Granulosicoccus antarcticus IMCC3135: one gene and its partner. The main gene of each other region encodes a partner of the protein of the gene in region 2 in a complex. Links are inferred from orthologs where the notes say so. Each region holds a gene or a part of one and is shown on either strand. Other genes may lie near its edges.

Region 1 (4,300 bases), 1.9 Mb from region 2 along the record:
ACAGACACCGCTATATCAGGCGCATCAAGAGCACAACGGCAAACTGGTTGATTTTGCCGGCTATTCATTGCCCATTCACTACGGTTCACAGATCGCTGAACACAAGGCCGTGCGTGATTCCGCTGGCATGTTTGATGTTTCACACATGACCATCATCGATTTGCAGGGTGAGGTTATCCCCTGGCTGCGTACGTTGTTGAGCAATGATGTGGCCAAGCTCAAAGACGGTCGCGCTCTGTATACCTGTATGTGTACTGAGACCGGTGGTGTCATCGATGATCTGATTGTCTATCGCCTCGAGGAAAATCGTTTTCGTCTGATCGTCAATGCGGCCACTCGTGAAAAGGATCTGGCGTGGATGGAGTCACACAAGCCTGCCGATGTCGAATTGCAGGAAGTCAGCAATACGGCGCTTATCGCGGTGCAGGGGCCTGATGCTGTCAATCTGGCCAACAAGGCACTCGCTGAAATGGGCGTATCGGCCGATCTCAACGCGATGGGGCGTCATACGGCACTGGAGCCTGGCGACTGGTTCGTCGGTCGTACCGGTTACACCGGTGAAGATGGGGTCGAGATCGCACTGCCTGCGAACAAGTCAATCGAGCTATGGAAAGCTCTTGCAGCACAAGGTGTTGAGCCTGCCGGGCTGGGTGCACGCGATACGCTGCGTCTGGAAGCCGGGCTTTGCCTGTACGGGCAGGATCTGGACGAGCAGCATACGCCAGCTGAGTCTGGTGTCGCTTTCACTATTGATATCAAAGATCCGGACAGGAACTTTATCGGTCGCGAAGTGCTGGAAGATCACAAGCTGTTCGGCGGGCGTTTCGTTCAGATCGGAATTATACTGGAAGGACGCGGTGTACTGCGCCACGGTCAAGTTGTCGAGCGTGCGGGCCGACCTATAGGAACGGTTACTTCGGGTTCTTTCAGCCCCACTCGTGGTTTGTCGGTTGCGCTTGCCCGGGTGGACAAGGAATTCAAGGGTGGGTGTGATGTGAAAATTCGCGATCGCCTCATTGCAGCCCGTATTGCCTCCGTACCTTTTGTGCCTCATGGTCGGGCACGAGAGTAGAATATTTCCACCACTCTAATTAGGAGACAAATCGTATGGATATCCCAGGCGATCTGAAGTTTGCACCATCCCACGAATGGGTTCGAGTCGAGGAAGATGGAACCATCACGGTCGGTATCAGCGGTCATGCCCAAGAGCAATTGGGTGATCTGGTATTCGTCGAAACACCGGAAATAGACCGTGATTGCGAGGCTGAAGAAGGCATTGCCGTGGTTGAATCTGTCAAGGCGGCATCGGATATCTACGCACCGGTTGCTGGCAAGATAATCGACACCAACCCGAATCTGGCCGATAACCCAGAGCTGGTCAATACTGATCCTTACGGTGAAGGCTGGTTGTTCAAGCTGGCACCGAACGAGGTTGAAGACGTGGAAAACATGATGAGTCCGGATGACTACGAAGCTTTCGTTGAGTCTGAAGAATAATTGTTGATTGCCTACCTGCCCAGGCAGGTTCAATTCACCCCCTACTGAGAAAATCGCCGGTATGACTGAGCACAAGGATTCTGTCGCAATGCAGTTTGCAAACCGACACATCGGTCCTCGAGAAGAGGATATCGCTCACATGCTGGCAACGATTGGTGAGTCCAGTCTGTCCGGTCTGATCGCCAAGGTCATACCGGACGGAATTCACCAGCACGAGTCGCTGGCTCTGGCTACAGGCATCGATGAGCCTCAGGCACTGGCGGAGCTGCAGGCTCTGTCAGAAAAAAACCAGATTCTGACTAGTCTGATCGGGCAGGGATACCATGATTGCCACACACCGGCAGTCATTGCACGCAACGTGTTTGAAAACCCGGCCTGGTATACGGCCTATACGCCGTACCAGCCCGAGATCGCCCAAGGGCGTCTGGAAGTGCTGTTCAACTTCCAGACACTGATTGCCGAACTGTGCGCCATGCCGATCGCCAACGCCTCCTTGCTGGACGAGGCGACAGCCGCAGCAGAAGCCATGAGCATGGCTCATCGCGGATTACGTGGTAAGCGCAACACCATCATTGCTGCCAGTGATTGTCATCCGCAAACGCTGGATGTCATGCGCACACGCGCCGAACCACTGGGAATCGTTGTGCAAACGGTTGCCGTGGCCGACATGAGTGAGCTTGTCAATTCAACCGCTGACGATGTCTTTGCGATTCTCGTGCAATACCCTGGTACAACCGGTGAGGCTGTTGTGCCGACAACGGCTGTGGCGGCCGCCAAAGAGGCGGGTGCTCTGGTTATCGCAGCTGCTGATCTGTTGGCATTGACACTACTATCACCGCCCGGAGAGTGGGGTGCGGATATCGTGGTCGGCAGTGCTCAGCGCTTTGGTGTGCCCATGGGATTTGGTGGCCCGCATGCCGCTTTCATGGCCACAACTGATGCCTATAAACGTAATTTGCCGGGCCGGTTGGTTGGGCAGTCTCGAACGATAGATGGCAAGCCTGCCTACCGTCTCGCGCTGCAAACGCGTGAGCAGCATATACGTCGTGAAAAGGCGACGTCCAATATCTGCACGGCGCAGGCTTTGCTCGCCATTATGGCAACGCTCTATGCGTGCTATCACGGTCCGCAGGGACTAAAGCGCATTGCAAGTCGTGTACGTGCTCATGCCGATATGATGGCTGCACTGCTGCGTGATAGCGGGCTGGTTGTCAGCAATCAAGACTGGTTTGATACGCTGAGTGTCGTGGTGACAGACGGTGCGGCTTGTCTGCAACGACTGGAGCAGGCCGGTTACAACGCCCGCCTGTCTGGCGAGGCGCAGCTGAGTCTGGCGTTTGATGAAACCACAAGTCGTGAACAGGTACTGGAAATAGCTTCCCTCATTGTTCAAGTGTCCCTGGATTCAATGGCTGGCAAAGCCAGCAAGCTGGAAGTCCGGCAGCGTGATGATGCAAGCGATCGACCCGTAAGCTTTCTGTCGCAAGCCTGCTTCAACGATTTCCAGTCAGAAACAGAGATGATGCGTTATCTGCGGCGTCTGGCCTCGAAAGATATCGCTCTGGATCAAGCCATGATTCCGCTGGGTTCCTGCACCATGAAGCTCAATGCGGCTGCCGAGATGATGCCCGTTTCATGGCCGGGATTTACTCGCATCCATCCGTTTGCCCCGCAGTCACAGACCGAGGGCTATCGTGAAATGATTGCTCAGCTGGAAGCCATGCTTTGCGCCTGTACGGGCTATGACGCGGTGTCGCTGCAGCCTAATGCGGGTAGTCAGGGAGAGTACGCCGGTCTGCTGGCTATTCGTGCCTATCATGAAAGCCGTGGTGATCATCAGCGGACTGTCTGCCTGATTCCCAGTTCGGCTCACGGCACTAATCCTGCCAGTGCGCAGATGGTCGGCATGCAGGTGGTTGTGGTCAAGTGTGATGCGGCCGGTAACGTGGATATCAGTGATCTGCAAGCCAAGCTGGACAAGCACGCCGACAAGGTTGCAGCCATCATGATTACCTATCCCTCAACCCATGGTGTGTTCGAGTCGGGCGTCACCGATGTCTGTGAGCGTGTTCATGCGGCAGGGGCTCAGGTCTACATCGACGGTGCCAATCTCAATGCCATGGTGGGCACGGCCCAGCCTGGCAAGTTCGGCGGGGATGTATCGCATCTGAACCTGCACAAGACTTTTTGCATTCCACACGGTGGTGGCGGTCCGGGAGTCGGGCCTATCGGTGTGGGTGAACACCTGAAGCCCTGGTTGCCGGGCCATGCGACACTGGATAACAAGGCGGGTGCTGTCAGTGCTGCGCCTTACGGCAGTGCCATGATATTGCCCATTACCTGGATGTATATACGCATGATGGGGCCGGCAGGCTTGCTGCATGCGACTGAAGTGGCCATTCTCAATGCCAACTACATTGCCGCGCGACTATCGACGGTGTATCCGATTCTTTATCGCGGTGAAGATGGTTTTGTGGCGCATGAATGCATACTCGATACGCGGCCGCTGAAAAGCGAAACGGGCATCAGCGTTGATGACATCGCAAAGCGTTTGATGGACTATGGCTTTCACGCGCCGACCATGTCATTTCCCGTTGCTGGCACCTTGATGGTTGAACCGACCGAAAGCGAATCGCTGGTTGAGATCGACCGATTTTGTGATGCCATGTTACAGATCCACGCCGAGGCTCTGAAGGTCAAGGAGGGCAAGTGGTCCGCTGAAGACAATCCACTGATCAACGCCCCGCACACAGCAGAGCAGTTGACGGCTGATGAGTGGACACATCCCTATACAAGAGCTGAA
Region 2 (5,776 bases):
CACCACAACTCAGCCAGCGCGCGATTCAATCGCCGGGTCATTACTCCCATGACACTCATCCGGCCGGCATCCAGTCGAACAACGCCACTTTGTCCCGGACGTAATTTGCCAACAGGCTCAGAGAGCGTGGCCTGAACACGAAACCGGTTCATGCCTTCATTGGCTTCTGCCACGGGATACACAGACTCTACGACAATGGATAAGCCCTCTCCCGGCATGGCCCTCAGTGAGAGCATCCCTGTCTGACCCTCGAACACGTCGTACACGTCCGCCTCATCCACCAGAACGTGAACTTCGAAGTCGGCATTGGGTGCAATTTCGAATAAGGTTTCGCCACGTGATACGGCAGTACCACTCGTGCGGGCAGCATCGGCTGCAATCACAAGCCCATCAATAGGAGATGTCAGATCCGAACGATTCAGTCGCTGCTCAACGCCCTCACGCCGTGCCCTGGCTTGTGCCAGGCGTGCCCGGGCAATACCGGTAGCCTGACGATCGTAGCTGGCCATCGCCGCCCGAAACTCAGCATCTGCCATGGCAATATCGCTGTCGCGACTTGCCGCTTCAAGCTGCATTTCACGACGATCCAATCGGGCAATCACTTGCCCTTCAGTAACTCTATCCCCGGCAATCACCAGCATATCGGAGACAAAGCCATTCTGAGGTGCTGTAATCAGACGACGTTCATTGGATAGCAATTCAGCGGGGGCCACGATCTGCCAACGCATTGTCATCGTCAATGAACCGACAACAAGAAGCCCGGCCAGAATACACAGTGCTCGCATGCCAGGACGCTCATTGCCCAGGTATCGTCCAAGGTGCGTATTCAAGCTAGAACCAAAGACACGCAACCAGCCACGATCCGCCTTCTTGTGCAGTGTCAGCAAGGGTGCCAGGCACACAGACAGACGCTCAAGCGTCTGAACGGGAAACGCACGTTGATCACGTCGTTCCAGCAAGAAAGCACCGACCAACTCCTGGTTGACATACAACGGTACGCTGCAAATCGCACCTGTCAAACGTCTTCCTGCCAATGCCCGGTGAGCAACCAGCACGCCCAAAGCATCCGAGGTTGGTGGCCAGCACACGATGGATTCCTGAGCGCAGGCCTCGCACATGGCATCGACCAGCAAACGAGCCTCGGATGAAGAGGCTTCAAGCACGGCCTGTTGCGAGACAGCCGACAGGCTCAGATCATTGCCTGCTACCAGGGCAATCGCAACTCGATCACAACCGAACTTTGACTGCAGTGCTCCTGCGAATGCATCCAACGCACCTTCCAGGGAGTTACTGGCGAGCAGCTCTGCGAGCATGCCAACCAACACCGCCTGATGTCCAGCCAGTCTCTCCGCTCTTACGGCACGAGCATGCAAGGCCGCAATCTCTGGTGTTGGAGCTTCCTTAGAGTCTGCGTTCGCACCCGCGGTGGCGTACCTTGAGTTGTCAGCGAGACTACCCATTACAGATAGGTCGAAACCGGTTCAACCGAACTGCAGTAAGAATATCGTTGCATGTGAACAGATCAACTTCCAGGTTGTCGCCATGAAATGGGGATTTATGAAAGTTGTTCAGCAAGCAGCATTCCAAGCAAAGACACAAACCTGGAAATACGTCACATGTACACAAATATGTGACAGCGATAGGCCCTACGAACAGGTTACAAATCTGTTTCTGCGCATTTTCCTACAACGATTCGAGAAACCGATTCAATGCAGAACCGTCATCTGGCTAACGGTTTTCAGCACCGGCACATGGCAAGAGGTACATCCCGTTTCATCAAACAGCAATTCCCCACGTATAACCTCTGGCAATTGTTGCTACTGGCAAATCAGCTTGCCCTGCACAACCTGCCAATAGCCCGGGGTCGAGCAGACGAGCCGAGTTGAATGATCCATTACTACAAGCTCGGGTAGGCATGAGCCGTCAGCTCTTGCCTCGGCCCGCTGGCCCAAAATCAGACTGATGAAAAACGATATGCCAATCAGCGATGTGATCATGCCAATAGGAGCGAGGTACCCATGGCAATGACCATTTCCTGCGCGCTGGCAATACTCGGATTCAAGACGATCGACAAGGTACGCATGAAACTCAAGGTGGCTTGCGGGTCCAGGTCCTTGAATTCTTCCGGATGAAGCCATGCTGCGTTTTCCATGAATACCAGCGGTTTCTTATCGTTTGGCATGGACTGAACCACATTGGTGACCTTGCGCATCTGGACGATGTAGAAGTCAATTCAAGTGAGCATATGCGAATGATTATCATTTGTATTGCATTTCTGACAAATATCTCTCATTCAATCCGCAGCAGATCGACTGTATTGACAGTTGCCTCATCCAAACTCTTATTGATAATCATTCTCATTTGATTACAATAGCACCTAAATATCAATGGAAGAGTTCATGAACAAGACACGAGTGCTGGTTTCAACATCAAACAACCCCTGGTTCAACCTCGCTGTCGAGGAGGTCATATTCGAGAAAATGAGCCCTGAGCATCGTGTTCTGTTCATCTGGAGAAATATCGACACCGTCGTTATCGGGCGTGCACAAAACCCTTGGCGGGAATGCAATATTTCCCGGATGGAGGAAGACAATGTCAAGCTTGCCAGAAGACGTACAGGGGGCGGAGCTGTATTTCAAGACACTGGCAATAGCAACTTTACCTTCATGGCTGGCAAGCCTGAATATGACAAAACAGTATCCACCAACATTGTTCTTGATGCCCTGAAATTACTGGACATAGACGCGATTGCCAACGGCCGAAATGATCTGGTCGTACAGGAGGGAGATATGTTGAGAAAGTTCTCGGGATCGGCCTACCGGGAAACGAAAGACAGAGGCTTTCATCACGGGACATTGTTACTGCACAGCGATCTGAATAGGCTCGCCAGCTACCTGACCCCCAATCCAAAGAAACTTGCCGCAAAAGGCATCACTTCAGTCAAGTCACGAGTCACCAATCTTGATCAGATCAAACAAGGCATCAATCATGACGTGGTCAGTGGCGCACTGATCGAGGCCTACCTTGGCCACTACGAGGCCGAAGTGGAGATCGAGTACATTGCCCCCGGCGACAATTACGACTTACCCGGCCTGGAAGAGATCTTCCAGTTCTACAGTAGCTGGGATTGGAACTACGGGAAAACTCCGGAATTTACACATTTACTGGATGAACGTTTCAACTGGGGCGGTGTTGAAGTCTTTCTCAACGTAACAAAGGGGCGCATTCAGGACGCCAGGCTCTATACGGATAGCCTTGACCCTTCACCATTTGAACAACTGGCAGAAAGCATCAAGGGCTCCGGGTATAACCAGAGAGAAGTAGGCGCTCACCTGGACGCCTTGATTGCCAGCAATCGCGCCAACGAAGGTTCACTACAGGAATTTCGTTCATGGCTCATGGGAGCAATCGCTTGAGAACGTAAGCAAACATCTTCCTTTGTAAGGTATATGAACCAACAAGGTCGCGCATGCACATTTCATCGCGTCCGTTGGTACCCGTTGTATTGGTGACACCGGCCCCTCGACTAACCACACACGTCATGAAACCTTCTAACGCACACTCAAGATCAGATAGAACGCAATGAATGTTCTAATTCAAGTGAGCGTTTGACGTGCACATTTCATGCGAATGATTATCATTTGTATCATTTTTTTTAGAAATCTATTCGCTTTCAGTCCAAAGTGAATTGACTGCATTGACAATTATTAAGTCAGGTACCGTCAAAAAAGCTGGCATATATACTCCAACAGATTCTACGGGGCTCTTTAAGCTCGCCCTATCTCCAACAATCGTCATCAGCCCAATGTTACGAGAATTTTTTTCCTACTATCGCCCATGGATTGGATTGTTCTGGCTCGATTTTGGTGCTGCTGTAGTTGCTGGCATGCTCGAACTGGCATTTCCTCTGGCAGTCACCGGCTTCATTGACCACCTGTTGCCACAGGGTAATTTGAGGCTGACCGTATTCGCCGCCATCGGGCTGATGTTGATCTATACCGTCTCAGCAGGACTGATCTCCATCGTCACCTACTGGGGGCATATGCTGGGTATCAACATCGAAACCGAAATGCGCCGGCGTGCCTTTGCACACTTGCAGAGCTTGTCATGGAGCTATTATGACAAACAGCGTACCGGCAGGCTGGTATCCCTGGTCACACGCGACCTTGAAGAAATCGGTGAAGTGGCACACCACGGCCCCGAGGACCTGTTCATTGCCATCATGACCTTCGTCGGGGCTTTTGCCCTGATGCTCTGGATCAACGTGGAACTGGCCTTGCTCAGCGCCCTGATCGTCCCTCTATCAGTTGTGCTGACCACTGTCGCAGGCGGCAAGCTGACGCGAACATGGCGCGCTATCTATGCCAGAGTCGGCAACTTCAACGTTCGACTGGAAGAGAACCTGACGGGTATTCGTGTCGTGCAATCCTTTGCCAACGAAGAACACGAGAATGGACTTTTCGCCAAGGACAATCATGGCTATCGGAAAACAAAGCTGGAAGCCTACCGAGTCATGGCAGCCTCCGTATCCATTCAGTATCTGGGCATGCGTGCGGTACAGGTCACCATCATGGTCGTGGGCGCATATATGGTCATGCAAGACACACTGACTACAGGAGGTTTTGTTGGTTTTCTGCTACTTGTAGGCGTTTTCTTTCGACCACTGGACAAGATTGCATCCGTCATAGAATCTTATCCACGCGGCATCGCAGGCTTCAGACGCTATCTGGAATTGCTTGACACCAAAGCTGACATCGCCGACCTGCCCAACGCCCAACCAGCACCAACATTGCGCGGCGATATTCGCTTTAATAGTGTGACCTTCGCATACGGCAACGATGGCGATGTGCTGCGAGATATTCATCTGGATATCAAGGCCGGTGAAACCGTTGCCTTTGTTGGTCCTTCTGGTGCAGGAAAAACGACACTACTGACTCTCATCCCGCGCTTCTACGAGGTAGACAGTGGCGAGATATCGATAGACGGCATTGCCTTGCAAGACTTCACACTCAACAGTCTTCGCCAACAGGTGGGCATGGTCTCACAGGATGTTCTATTGTTCGGCGGCACTCTTCGCGAGAATATCGCCTATGCGAAACTGGATGCCAGCGAGGAGGAAATTCTCGAAGCGGCCCATAGCGCCATGCTCGACTCCACCATCGAGAACATGCCGGAAGGACTGGACACCATAGTCGGAGAACGCGGCTTACGCCTGTCCGGTGGTCAGAAACAACGCGTTGCCATCGCGAGGGCATTCCTGCGCAACCCCTCCATACTGATTCTCGATGAAGCCACCTCCGCCCTCGATACAGAGACCGAAAGGGAGATTCAGGCCGCACTGAGCAAACTGTGTGCGGGTCGAACCACATTGATCATTGCGCACCGCCTTGGCACCATCCGCCATGCAGATCGCATCGTGGTTATGGAGGAAGGCCGCATAACCGAAATCGGCAATCATGAAGAACTGCTGGAGATCGGCGGACGTTACAGCAAACTCCAGGCAGCAAGCGGTCTGGATCGCGTGTATTAACATCATGATGTGACGATCAAACAGCCGTCAATGCCTAATATCGCGCTCCCTATGCCCACTCATATCGAACAGTGGCTGGCGAGCGCGCAGCAGGTCAAAATCCCATTTTCGGCGAGGCAGCATTGATACCAACTCGCCAACCGCCAGTACCACATCCGATGTTTGCATATATACCGCGTTGGCCCATTGTGGCTCCAGCCAGTCAAGCAGATGATCCCGGTATTCAAGCAGCTCGCCGTGGCCCAA

What was found.
Region 1: the proteins of IMCC3135_RS18380 (region 2) and gcvH are in contact, whole or in part, in a crystal structure (PDB 3A7A), measured with the Escherichia coli proteins. The link is inferred for Granulosicoccus antarcticus IMCC3135 from one-to-one orthologs.

Annotation. Positions count from the first base shown.
Region 1 is NZ_CP018632.1:2,326,006-2,330,305, forward strand. What follows is about bases 1-2,802. They hold gcvH (glycine cleavage system protein GcvH), read left to right. Parts: upstream 1-1,107; coding sequence 1,108-1,497; downstream 1,498-2,802. Other genes in these bases: gcvT (glycine cleavage system aminomethyltransferase GcvT), read left to right, coding at 1-1,072; gcvP (aminomethyl-transferring glycine dehydrogenase), read left to right, coding at 1,559-2,802. Also shown: more of gcvP, read left to right, coding at 2,803-4,300. UniProt on the Escherichia coli protein: The glycine cleavage system catalyzes the degradation of glycine. The H protein shuttles the methylamine group of glycine from the P protein to the T protein.
Region 2 is NZ_CP018632.1:4,257,309-4,263,084, forward strand. The notes cover bases 1,629-4,407. They hold IMCC3135_RS18380 (lipoate--protein ligase), read left to right. Parts: upstream 1,629-2,399; coding sequence 2,400-3,416; downstream 3,417-4,407. Other genes in these bases: IMCC3135_RS18375 (hypothetical protein), read right to left, coding at 1,994-2,182; IMCC3135_RS18385 (ABC transporter ATP-binding protein), read left to right, coding at 3,806-4,407. In the rest of the region: IMCC3135_RS18365 (GAF domain-containing protein), read right to left, coding at 1-1,460; more of IMCC3135_RS18385, read left to right, coding at 4,408-5,530; IMCC3135_RS18390 (hypothetical protein), read right to left, coding at 5,558-5,776. UniProt on the Escherichia coli protein: Catalyzes both the ATP-dependent activation of exogenously supplied lipoate to lipoyl-AMP and the transfer of the activated lipoyl onto the lipoyl domains of lipoate-dependent enzymes.